One region of the Serratia sp. TSA_198.1 genome, then DNA from elsewhere that is predicted to be linked to it. Evidence: riboswitches for the same ligand, from Rfam matches in the RefSeq annotation. Region 1 holds a riboswitch; each other region holds the start of a gene.
What was found. A riboswitch is a leader RNA that binds a small molecule or an ion and turns the genes downstream of it on or off. The one in region 1 is predicted to bind thiamine pyrophosphate.

Region 1 (4,009 bases):
TTGGGCCTGCGACGGCACCACGGTCAACGGTGGGGGGTAGCCTAAGATCCCACTGGGTCAGGTGAGCCAGCATCTCCAGCCGGGCTTGTTCAGGCACAAGGCCCAGCCAGTCGGCATGCTGGCGGCGCACCGCGCTGAAGTAGCGCTGATAGAACTGTTTTGACAAGAATGCTTTCATCATTCGCCCTCCCCCTTTCATTGATGAAAATTATCGGCGTAATATGGGGAAAGATAAATTGATGAGTTGATGCCGGAGTGTTCCTCTTTTATGTCTACCTCACGTTTGCAACAACAGTTCATTCGCCTGTGGCAGCGCTGCCACGGCGAGACCACCGACACCACGCTGCAAGAGTTGGCCGAAGTGCTCACTTGTTCGCGCCGTCACGTGCGTTCATTGCTCGGCGCCATGCAGCAACAAGGGTGGCTGACCTGGCAGGCGGAATCGGGGCGCGGCAAGCGTTCGCGGCTCACCTTCCACTATACCGGCCTGGCCCTGCAGCAGCAGAGAGCGGAGGAACTGCTGGAGCAAGACCGCATCGATCAACTGGTACAACTGGTCGGCGATAAAAACGTGGTACGGCAGATGCTGCTGTCCCAACTTGGGCGCAGCTTTCGGCAGGGTAAACACATCCTGCGCGTGCTCTACTATCGCCAACTGTACAACCTGCTGCCCGGCTCGGCGCTGCGCCGTTCGGAAATTCACCTGGCCCGGCAGATTTTCAGCGGCCTGACGCGGATAAACGAGGAAAACGGGGAACTTGAGTCGGACCTGTCGCATCACTGGCAGCCGCTGACGCCTTTGCACTGGCGTTTTTATCTGCGCCCGGCGATACATTTTCATCACGGCCGCGAGCTGGAAATGGACGATGTGATTAGCTCCCTCACTCGTCTGATCCCTCAACCGCTGTTTTCGCATATCGAGCGCGTGACCTCACCGACGCCTTTCGTGATTGACGTGCACCTGCACAGCCCCGATTACTGGCTGCCCTGGCTGCTGGGCAGCGTGCCTGCCATGATCCTGCCGCGCGAGTGGCAAAGCATGCCGGAGTTCTCGCGCCATCCGGTGGGCACCGGGCCGTACAGCGTGGTGCGCAACCACCGCAGCCAGATGAAAATCCACGCCTTCGATGACTACTTCGGCTATCGGGCACTGATTGATGAGGTGAATATCTGGGTGTTGCCGGAGCTCACCGAAGAGTTGGTGCATTCCGGCGTGCAACTGCAGGCGGATGACACCGGCAACAACGAGCTTGAAAGCCGGCTGGAGGAAGGCTGCTATTTCCTGCTGTTCGATCAACGCTCTCCTTTGGCGGCCGATCCGGCCATTCGCAGCTGGCTGTGCGAGCTGATTAACCCCATCTCGCTGCTGAGCAACGCCGGGCCGATTTATCAACGCTATTGGTCACCGGCCTATGGCATCCTGCCGCGCTGGCATCACAATCGCGCGCTGGCGCAACAACCCAAGCCGGCCGGGCTGACCGAGTTGACGCTGACCTACTACAGTGAACACTCGGAATTCCACGCCATTCGACAGGCAATTGAACCGCTGCTGGCATTGCACGGGGTGCGACTTAACGTGCAGACGGTGAGCTACGACGCCTGGCATAAAGGGGAAGCCACCAGCGATCTGTGGCTGGGTAGCGCCAACTTCTACCTGCCGCTGGAGTTCTCGCTGTTCGCCACCCTGTATGAGTTGCCATTGATGCAGCATTGCATGAATGACGATCTCGCCGCAGATGCGGCGCTGTGGCGCGCCAATGCCCTGCCGCTGGCGGATTTTTGCCAACGGTTGGTCAACGGTCACCAGTTACACCCGCTGTTTCATCATTGGCTGCAACTGCACGGCCAGCGCAGCATGCGCGGTGTGCGAATGAACACCCTTGGCTGGTTTGATTTTAAATCCGCCTGGTTTGCGCCGCCGGAAGCATAAGCGCCTTTCGCCGGCGCCCGTTAATCTCTACAATAGCGCCGTCTCAACGGGGTGCGAAACGGCGGCGGCGTGATGAAAACGCGGCGTGCAGGTTTTGCTGAGAACAAACCCGTCGAACCTGATCCGGTCAATACCGGCGGAGGGATTTGAGCATAGCGACCCGGTTTAATCACCTCGCCCTCAGATACCTTTGCCCCCTTATCTTTCAGGAGTGCAAAGTGGTCAAAAAAAGCCTGCCCTTATTACTGTTGTTGTGTGCCGCTTCAGCGTTTGCCAAGCCCACGTTGACGGTCTACACCTATGATTCCTTCGCGGCCGACTGGGGCCCTGGCCCGGCGGTGAAAAAAGCGTTCGAAGCGGATTGCAACTGCGAGCTGAAATTCGTCGCGCTGGAAGACGGCGTTTCGCTGCTTAACCGCCTGCGCATGGAAGGGAAAAACAGCACCGCCGACGTGGTGCTGGGGCTGGACAACAACCTGCTGCAGGCCGCGCAACAAACCGGTTTATTCGCGCCAAGCCGCGTTGACGGCGCCAAACTGAGCGTGCCGGGCGGCTGGCAGGATAAAACCTTCGTGCCTTATGACTACGGCTACTTTGCCTTCGTTTACAACAAAGACAAGTTGAAGAACCCGCCAAAAAGCCTGCAGGAACTGGTCAACAGCGATCAAAACTGGAAGGTGATCTACGAGGATCCGCGCACCAGCACCCCAGGCCTGGGCCTGCTGCTGTGGATGCAGAAAGTGTTTGGCGATAACGCGCCAGAAGCCTGGCAGAAACTGGCGAAGAAAACCGTCACCGTCACCAAAGGCTGGAGTGAAGCCTACGGCCTGTTCCTGAAAGGCGAAGGCGATCTGGTGCTCAGCTACACCACCTCCCCGGCTTATCATCTGATCGAAGAGAAGAAAGACAGCTACGCCGCGGCCAACTTCAGCGAAGGCCATTATCTGCAGGTGGAAGTGGCAGGCAAACTCAAGGCCAGCAAGCAGCCTGAACTGGCGGAGCGCTTCATGCAATTTATGGTGACCCCGGCGTTCCAGAACACCATTCCAACCGGTAACTGGATGTACCCGGTGATCAAAACTCAACTGCCGGCCGGCTTTGAGCAAATGACCGTACCCCAGACCGCGCTGCAATACAGCGCCGGAGAGGTCGCCAAACAACGCGGTAGCTGGATCCGGGCATGGCAAACCGCCGTCAGCCGCTGATCCCGCACTGGCTCTGGCCGGGGCTGCTGGCCGCCGGCCTGATCCTGACCGTCGCCGCGCTGGCGATGGGCTCGCTGTGGCGGCACGCGCCGGAAAGCGATTGGCGCGGCCTGTGGCAGGACAGCTACCTGTGGCACGTAGTCCGCTTTACCTTCTGGCAGGCGTTGCTGTCTGCGCTGATCTCGGTGCTGCCCGCCATCGCGTTGGCACGTGCGCTATACCGCCGCCGCTTTCCCGGCCGGCTGTTGCTGCTGCGTCTGTGCGCCATGACGCTGGTGCTGCCGGTCTTGGTGGCGGTATTCGGCCTGCTCAGCGTGTATGGCCGACAGGGCTGGCTGGCATTGCTGTGCGGCTGGCTCGGCATCAACTACAGTTTTTCCCCCTATGGTCTGCAGGGCATCCTGCTGGCGCATATGTTCTTCAATCTGCCGCTGGCCGCCCGCCTGTTGCTGCAGGCGCTGGAAAACATTCCGGTCGAACAGCGCCAACTGGCAGCTCAGCTCGGCATGAATGGCTGGCAACAGTTCCGCTTCGTCGAGTGGCCGGCGTTGCGCCGCCAAATCCTGCCGAGCGGCGCGCTGATCTTCATGCTCTGTTTCGCCAGCTTCGCCACCGTGTTGTCACTGGGCGGCGGGCCGCAGGCCACCACCATAGAACTGGCGATCTACCAGGCGCTGAGCTATGACTACGATCTCAGCCGCGCCGCCCTGCTGGCGCTGATCCAGTTGGCGTGCTGTCTGGGCCTGGTCGTGCTCAGCCAGCGGCTGAGCCAGGCGCTGCCGGTCGGTAGTACCCAGGCCCACATCTGGCGCAATCCCGAAGACAGCCTGTGGCGTCGCGCCAGCGATTTTCTGCTGATCGCCGCCGCCCTGCT
Region 2 (4,009 bases), on a different contig from region 1:
CATCTGGCGGATCGCGGGTTAGGGCAAGTGGCGAGCGGTGTCTGCCTGCTGTTGCTGGTGCTGGCCTGGCTGCCGCTCGGCATGCTGGGCTACGGTCTGGCGTGGCTGGTGGTCGGTATTGTGCTGCTCGATCTGGCCGGGCAGGCGATTCATGTGCTGAACCAGAGCATGATTTTTAGCGCGCACCCGCAGGCCCACAGCCGGTTGGTGGGCTGTTATATGCTGTTTTACGCGGTGGGCAGCGGGCTGGGTGCCTTTGCCAGCACCCACGTATACGCCGTGGCGGGCTGGCCCGGCGTATGTTGGCTGGGGGCGGGCGTCAGCCTGGTCGCCTTGCTGTTCTGGTGGCTGACGCTGCGTGGCATGCCGGCCTCAGGCGCGGCGGTAGAGCAATGACAGCCGGAAACCCAGCGTGTCGCACAGCAACTGCGGTGAGGTAAAACCGCTTTCCGTCATCAGCAATCGGGCGCGCTGCGCTGCCAACGGATGCCAGTTGCTGCGGGTGCGTTCAATCACCTCACGTGCGCCGTCGAGGGAATGCCCGGCGCTTTGCAGCCAATGCTGATAGTGGCTGACCGGCAGGCCATCCGGCTGATAGTCGAACAACAGCAGCGGCGCACCTGGCGACAACCGCGCGGCCAACTGTTGCAGGAAGGCCAGCTTGGCGCCGTCATCGGCAATAAAGTGCAGCACCAGCGAACAAACGGCGGCGTCGTGCAGCGCTTGCGGCGCCTGGTCCAGCAGTTGCTGGTGGAAGGTGACTCGCGGTTCGCAGCCTGCCATTTCCGCCTTGGTGCGTGCGGCTGCCAGCATGCCGGCGGAAGGTTCCACGGCGCTGAAAAGCCATTGCGGGCCGATGCCCGCCAACGCAATCAGTTCGTTGCCGGTGCCGCAACCGGCCAGCAGCAGGCGGGCTTGCGGCGGTAACGCCTGTGCCAGAGTGGCGGTCAGCAGCGACTGGGCGAACTGATAGCCGGGCACCAGCGTCAAAATACGGCGATCGTAGTCTGCCGCCGCAGCGTCCGGGAAACGGGTATCCGTTTGATGTTGCATGTCCATTCCTTGAATAGCCTGTAAGAGGTAAACCGGAGGATAGTCTTTAACGCAAATGAAATCCATTCGCATTGTCGCTGGGCAGTGCTGAAAGGCCCTGGACACGGGGCAGCTAATATCCCGGCGACGCAGGATATCGTTTTGCAAGGGTTGTAGTCTGAGCCGTGCCAGAGGCCTGACGATGTCAGGCCTTTTCCGGTTTAGCTCACAGCGGATGACACTATTTTTTAGGTGAGTGCAGCAGGTAGTATTCTTCGCTGCCGTCGTTGCCGGTGGTGATCTTTTGCCAGCCATGCTTATGGTAAAACGCCAGCGCCTTCTCGTTTTTCACCAGGCACTTCAGTGAGCCGGTAGCGGTAAAGGTTCGCTCCGCCGCGTGCAGCAGGGCCGTGCCGACGCCGCGTGGCGGCAAGTGAGGATCGACATACAGGTTGTGAATAAAGTTATCCTGGCGATAAATCGAGACGAACCCCAGCAGTTTTCCCTGATCTTCCGCCACCCAGATATCCTCGCCCAGCGTCGAGCGGTCGAAATCCTCCAGCCGGTAATCTTCGGTATCGCGCCACGTGAACGCCGCCTTGCGCGCAGCCAGATAAAGGGTGCGCAAGAACGGACGATCGGCTTCTCGGTAGGGTCTTATTTGCATGGCAGCTCCTTTTTATTTTTTGACACTATAGCGCGATTGACCTCACCGGCGGCAACCCCAATAATGGCCTCCTTGACTCGGGGTGCCCCAAGGGGCTGAGATTTTACCCGTATTACCTGATCTGGATTATGCCAGCGTAGGGAAGTCTCGGTGCCCCAACCGGTACCCGCCTTCTTGAACGCCGGTTGGGAGGAATATGTTCGCTCGACCTGATGCTTTACCCGGCGCCCGCGCCGCGGCCTGTCTGACCCAATTCAAACAACAGCCCCCGCTGATCCATTGCCTGACCAACGAAGTGGTGCAGGAGCTGACGGCTAACGTATTGCTGGCGCTTGGCGCTTCCCCGGCGATGGTGGTGGAACCGACCGAAGCGGCGCAGTTCAGCCAGATGGCGAGTGCCCTGTTAATCAATATCGGTACTCTCAATGCCTCGCGTGCCGAATCCATGCTGGCGGCGGTAGAAGCCGCCAATTTGGCGGGAACGCCCTGGACGCTGGATCCGGTGGCGGTAGGCGGGTTGGCGTACCGCACCGCCTTTGCCCGTCGTTTGCTGGGCGAGAAGCCGGCGGCGATCCGTGGCAACGCGTCTGAAATTATGGCGCTGAGCGGCCGGCAGAGCGCCGGGCGCGGCGTAGACAGCACCGACGACTCGCTGGCGGCTTTGCCGGCGGCACGCGAACTGGCGCAGCTCAGCGGCGCGGTGGTGGCGGTAACCGGCGTGGTGGATTACATCACCGATGGCCGGCGCGACTGGGCGGTCGCCGGTGGCGATGCGCTGATGACGCGGGTGGTGGGCACCGGTTGCGCCCTGTCGGCGGTGGTGGCGGCATTTTGCAGCCTGCCGGGCGATCGGCTGGACAACGTCGCGACCGCTTGCCGGGTGATGTCGCTTTGCGGCGAGCGGGCCACGCATCGGGCTGCGGGGCCGGGCAGCTTTACCCCGGCGTTCCTCGACGCCCTGTATCAACTGCGTGCGGAGGAGCTGCAATGAAACGGATTAACGCTTTGACCATCGCCGGCACCGATCCGAGCGGCGGCGCCGGCATCCAGGCCGATCTGAAAGCTTTTTCTGCCTTGGGGGCTTACGGCACTTCCGTGATCACTGCGCTGGTGGCGCAAAATACCCGTGGCGTGCAGTCGGTATATAACATCGATCCGGCGTTCGTCGCCGCCCAGTTGGATTCGGTATTCAGCGACGTGCGCATCGACAGCGCCAAAATCGGCATGCTGGCCAACGCCGATATCGTGCAGGCAGTGGCCGAACGCCTGCGCCACTACCGGCCGCCGTTCGTGGTGCTGGATACGGTGATGCTGGCGAAAAGCGGCGATCCCTTGCTGGCACCGGAGGCGGTAGAGTCTATCCGCCGCGAACTGCTGCCGCAGGTGTCGATCATCACGCCGAACCTGCCGGAGGCGGCGGCTCTGTTGGCGTGCGCCCCGGCGGAAAATGAGCACCAGATGCGCGAACAGGGCCGGGCGTTGCTGGCCATGGGTTGCCAGGCGGTGCTGATGAAGGGGGGCCACCTCAGCGAAAACGAAAGCCCGGACTGGTTGTTCAGCGCGGAGCAGGAACTGCGCTTCACTGCACCACGCGTAGCGACTCGTCATACGCACGGCACCGGCTGCACGCTCTCCGCCGCGTTGGCTGCGCTGCGCCCGCGTCATGAAGACTGGGCCGGCACGGTCGCCGCCGCCAAGGACTATCTGCAAAAGGCATTGCAGCAGGCGGATACCTTGGAAGTGGGGCACGGCATCGGGCCGGTGCATCATTTTCACGCGTGGTGGTGATTCAACTTTTTGCCGTTGTTGTGGTCAGACTGGATCCATGCCCGGCGCTCGCCGGGTACGATCGGATTTAACCAAGGGAGAAGGCCATGACAGGACAAAACGCACTTCGCTGCGCCATCTTCGGCGCGTTACTCAGCCTCAGTGCGGGCAGCGTTGCCCAGCAGATTGTCACCACCTCGGACGTGATCCAGCAGCCGGGCTATCAAACCAGCTGGCAGAACATGGTGAAGGGGCAGGCTCGCCTGCCGGGCTGGGCGCGCAAGGGGATGGGCACTTCCACTCCGGCGCAAAGCCTGAGCTGGAAGGGGCAGAACTATCTGGTGGGCAATCTGTGCAAGCCGCACGACTGCGCCAACAACTTTTTGATCGTGGCGTTTAAAGAAGACAAATCCCAGGCCTGGGGCGTGCGGGTAGAGGTCGCCAACAAACCGGAAGCGATGGATCATCCAAAGAAATACGCCAAATACCAATGGCTGGGCAAGCCGGACGAAGACATGAAGGCGCTGCTGAAAAAACAGTTCG
Region 3 (4,009 bases), on a different contig from region 1:
CCGACATCTTCTCCATACCGGTTAGCTGCACCTCTATCGGCTTGGCCGCTTCCTGCGCGGCGGCGTAGTCACGCACCTCTTGCGAGATCTTCATCGAGCAGAACTTCGGCCCGCACATTGAGCAGAAATGGGCGATTTTGCCGGACTCCTGCGGCAGGGTTTCGTCGTGATAGGCACGGGCGGTGGCGGGATCGAGCGCCAGATTGAACTGATCTTCCCAGCGGAATTCGAAGCGAGCTTTGGACATGGCGTTATCACGGATTTGCGCACCTGGGTGGCCTTTGGCCAGGTCAGCAGCGTGGGCGGCGATCTTGTAGGTGATCAATCCCTGCTTCACGTCTTCTTTGTTCGGCAGGCCCAGGTGTTCCTTCGGCGTTACGTAGCACAGCATGGCGCAGCCGAACCAGCCGATCATCGCGGCCCCTATGCCGGAGGTGAAGTGGTCATAACCGGGTGCGATATCGGTGGTCAATGGGCCTAAGGTATAGAACGGCGCTTCGTGGCAGTGTTCCAGCTCTTCGGTCATGTTGCGGCGGATCATCTGCATCGGCACGTGACCTGGGCCTTCGATCATCACTTGCACGTCATATTCCCAGGCGATTTTTGTCAGTTCGCCCAGCGTGTGCAGCTCAGCGAACTGCGCTTCGTCGTTGGCGTCCTGAATCGAACCGGGGCGCAGGCCGTCACCCAGCGACAGCGATACGTCGTAGGCGGCGCAGATTTCACAAATTTCGCGGAAGTGTTGATACAGGAAGTTTTCCTGATGGTGAGACAGGCACCACTTGGCCATGATCGAACCACCACGAGAGACGATGCCGGTCAGGCGTTTGGCGGTCATCGGCACATAACGCAGCAGCACACCGGCGTGGATGGTGAAGTAGTCGACGCCTTGCTCGGCCTGCTCCAGCAGCGTATCGCGGAACATTTCCCAGGTCAGGTTCTCCGCCACGCCGTTCACTTTTTCCAGCGCCTGGTAGATAGGCACCGTGCCGATCGGCACCGGGCTGTTACGCAGGATCCATTCACGGGTTTCGTGGATATAGCGGCCGGTGGACAAATCCATCACGGTGTCTGCACCCCAGCGGGTGGACCACACCAGCTTCTCCACTTCTTCTTCGATCGACGAAGTCACTGCCGAATTGCCGATATTGGCATTGACCTTCACCAGGAAGTTACGGCCGATGATCATCGGTTCGGCTTCCGGGTGGTTGATGTTAGCGGGAATGATGGCGCGGCCGGCGGCTACTTCCTGGCGAACGAATTCCGGCGTGATGTTTGGTGGCAGGTTGGCGCCCCAGCTTTGGCCGGGATGCTGGTGGCGCAGCACTTCGCCGCGGATACGCTCACGGCCCATGTTTTCGCGGATGGCGATGAATTCCATTTCCGGAGTGACGATGCCGGCGCGAGCGTAGTGCAACTGGGTGACGCATTTGCCCGGTTGCGCCTTGCGCGGCTGCGGCAGATGCTCGAAGCGCAGATGATCCAACCCTTCGTCCGCCAGGCGTTGCTGAGTGAACCCGGAACTGACACCTTTGAGGGCTTCGGTATCGCCACGTTCTTCGATCCAGCCGGCGCGCAGTTTCGCCAGGCCGCGATGCACATCGAGCTCGGATTGCGGATCGCCGTACGGGCCGGCGGTGTCATATACCGGGATAGCTTCGTTCTGCTCGTATTGCGGGTTGTCTTTGTCACCGCCAATCAGCGTCGGGCTGAGCTGGATTTCACGCATCGGGACCCGCACATCGCTGCGCGAGCCTTGCAGATAGATGCGGTGTGAATTGGGAAAGGATACGCCTTGCAGAGTGTCGATAAACTGCTGGGCTTCTTCGCGCTGTTCTTTACGGGCGCGCGGTTTTTTAACGTTAGACATAGCAAATTCCTACCAGTGTGATGAGTGGGGAAAATTGCTTGTCTGGAGCTCGGAGGGAGTAATGATACTGGCCGGCAAGGCGGAGGTATCCCCGTTCGGGAAGCCCTGCCAGTGGCGATAGATTACTCTTGTTCCCTTCGCGGGTATTAACCCGATCAGGTTCCGCGGATCCCGAATTAACGGTCTCAGCCTGGCCAATTTGATGAGCAAATCAGCGCTAGGCACTCCGACAAGATGCCCTCCAGTATAGGAGGGTTAATAAAAAAAACTACAAAATTCTAACGCGTCTGATCCACCGCTTTATCCGGCAGAGGTTGCTGCGAGGCTTTGGTCGCCAGTTGGATCAGCTTATCTTCCAGGGCAAAGCGTGCCTCAAGTGTTTCACCGATATCCGAGAGCGCCCGGTGGAATTCCATGCACACGTCCTGATCGATATCTACTTCGGTATAGCGATCGTGGAAAGTCATGATCTGCTCGGTATTGACCCAAAGTTTGGGATAGATGTTTACCGATAGCGACATTTTCGGACTGGGTGCGGCTTCCACTTGTTTGATAATTCTGTCATAGATATGAAAATGCCCGGCAGAGAGATAATCCACCAAATTATGGCAAAAGTTCTCCAGCGCTTTTTCATTCAGCGGCGTATGCTTTTCTTTGTTCGGTTTGATGCCCACGAGGGTGCAATAGGCGACGAGCAACTGCTTGCGCGCCTGAAGCCATTGATCAACTAATTCATTACTACCACCAACGCGCTGAGTCAGGCTTTCCAAACGGTTGAGCATGTTTGACTCCGTAAGTAATAAAAAGTAACAGTAAGTTATTAAAATGTAACAAGGCCGATTTGTAGAGTGCCAGTGAAGCTGAGGTTGTGCAACAACGATATGGAACTTGCATTAACGGGTAATGAAAATGGCTGGTGGATCGTCAGCCATGAAAGCAAACTTTGGTTACCGCGCGGTGAATTGCCGTTCGGTTCGGCGGCGTCGTTTTCCCTGCAGGGGCGAATGGCGCGCACCATTGGTGAATGGGAAGGGTTGCCGGTGTGGCTGGTGCGCCAGACGATGCCGCAGGATATGGGCTCGGTGCGTCAACTGCTCGAGCTCGATCGCGGGTTGTTTCAGCTGGCCGGGCGCGGCGTGCAACTGGCCGACTTTTACCGCTCTCATCGCTTCTGCGGTTATTGCGGCCATGAGATGCACCTGAGCCGTACCGAGAGCGCCTGTTTGTGCGGTCACTGTCGGGAGCGTTACTACCCGCAGATTGCACCCTGCGTGATCGTCGCTATTCGGCGTGACGATGAGATCCTGCTGGCGCAGCATGTGCGTCATCGCGGCGGTATTCATACTGTGCTGGCCGGTTTTGTCGAGGTCGGCGAAACGCTGGAGCAAGCGGCCGCACGCGAGGTGATGGAAGAAAGTAATATTGAAATCAAAAACCTGCGTTATGTGACTTCTCAGCCCTGGCCGTTCCCGCATTCGCTGATGATGGCCTTTATGGCCGATTACCACCGCGGTGAGATTCGTCACGATCCGAAAGAGCTGCTGAACGCCGGCTGGTACCGTTATGACCAGTTGCCGCTGTTGCCGCCACCCGGCACCGTGGCGCGCCGCCTGATAGAGGACACCGTAGCCTTATGCCGTGAGCAATAAATCGCTACAATAACGGCAGATGAATAAGGGAGCCCTATGATGAATGAGTTGAAGAACGATCGTTACCTGCGCGCGTTGCAACGTATGCCGGTGGATGTGACCCCCGTATGGATGATGCGTCAGGCCGGTCGTTATTTGCCGGAGTACAAAGCTACCCGCGCTCAAGCCGGCGATTTCATGTCGCTGTGCAAGAACGCGGAGTTGGCCTGTGAGGTTACGCTGCAACCGCTGCGCCGCTATGCGCTGGATGCCGCCATCCTGTTCTCCGATATCCTCACCATTCCCGATGCTATGGGGCTGGGCCTGTATTTCGAAGCCGGTGAAGGCCCACGCTTCTCTTCACCCATCACCAGCCGTGCCGACGTGGACAAACTGCCGGTGTTCGATCCGGAAGTGGAACTGGGCTATGTGATGAACGCAGTACGCACCATCCGTCGCGAACTGAAAGGCGAAGTGCCGCTGATTGGCTTCTCCGGCAGCCCGTGGACGC

Region 2: another riboswitch for thiamine pyrophosphate. It lies ahead of thiM (hydroxyethylthiazole kinase); the one in region 1 lies ahead of thiB (thiamine ABC transporter substrate binding subunit).
Region 3: another riboswitch for thiamine pyrophosphate. It lies ahead of thiC (phosphomethylpyrimidine synthase ThiC); the one in region 1 lies ahead of thiB (thiamine ABC transporter substrate binding subunit).

The regions. Positions count from the first base shown of each region.
Region 1 is NZ_JBQZFP010000003.1:162,479-166,487, forward strand. It holds gene sgrT (glucose uptake inhibitor SgrT) at 1-181, opposite strand, end outside; gene sgrR (HTH-type transcriptional regulator SgrR) at 269-1,930, shown strand; TPP riboswitch at 1,968-2,093, shown strand; gene thiB (thiamine ABC transporter substrate binding subunit) at 2,149-3,135, shown strand; gene thiP (thiamine/thiamine pyrophosphate ABC transporter permease ThiP) at 3,111-4,009, shown strand, end outside.
Region 2 is NZ_JBQZFP010000006.1:176,614-180,622, forward strand. It holds gene ACUTSW_RS21000 (MFS transporter) at 1-396, shown strand, start outside; gene ACUTSW_RS21005 (class I SAM-dependent methyltransferase) at 373-1,053, opposite strand; gene ACUTSW_RS21010 (GNAT family N-acetyltransferase) at 1,274-1,699, opposite strand; TPP riboswitch at 1,768-1,859, shown strand; gene thiM (hydroxyethylthiazole kinase) at 1,896-2,690, shown strand; gene thiD (bifunctional hydroxymethylpyrimidine kinase/phosphomethylpyrimidine kinase) at 2,687-3,487, shown strand; gene ACUTSW_RS21025 (inhibitor of vertebrate lysozyme family protein) at 3,574-4,009, shown strand, end outside.
Region 3 is NZ_JBQZFP010000012.1:18,033-22,041, forward strand. It holds gene thiC (phosphomethylpyrimidine synthase ThiC) at 1-1,870, opposite strand, end outside; TPP riboswitch at 1,986-2,109, opposite strand; gene ACUTSW_RS24915 (Rsd/AlgQ family anti-sigma factor) at 2,149-2,652, opposite strand; gene nudC (NAD(+) diphosphatase) at 2,752-3,519, shown strand; gene hemE (uroporphyrinogen decarboxylase) at 3,559-4,009, shown strand, end outside.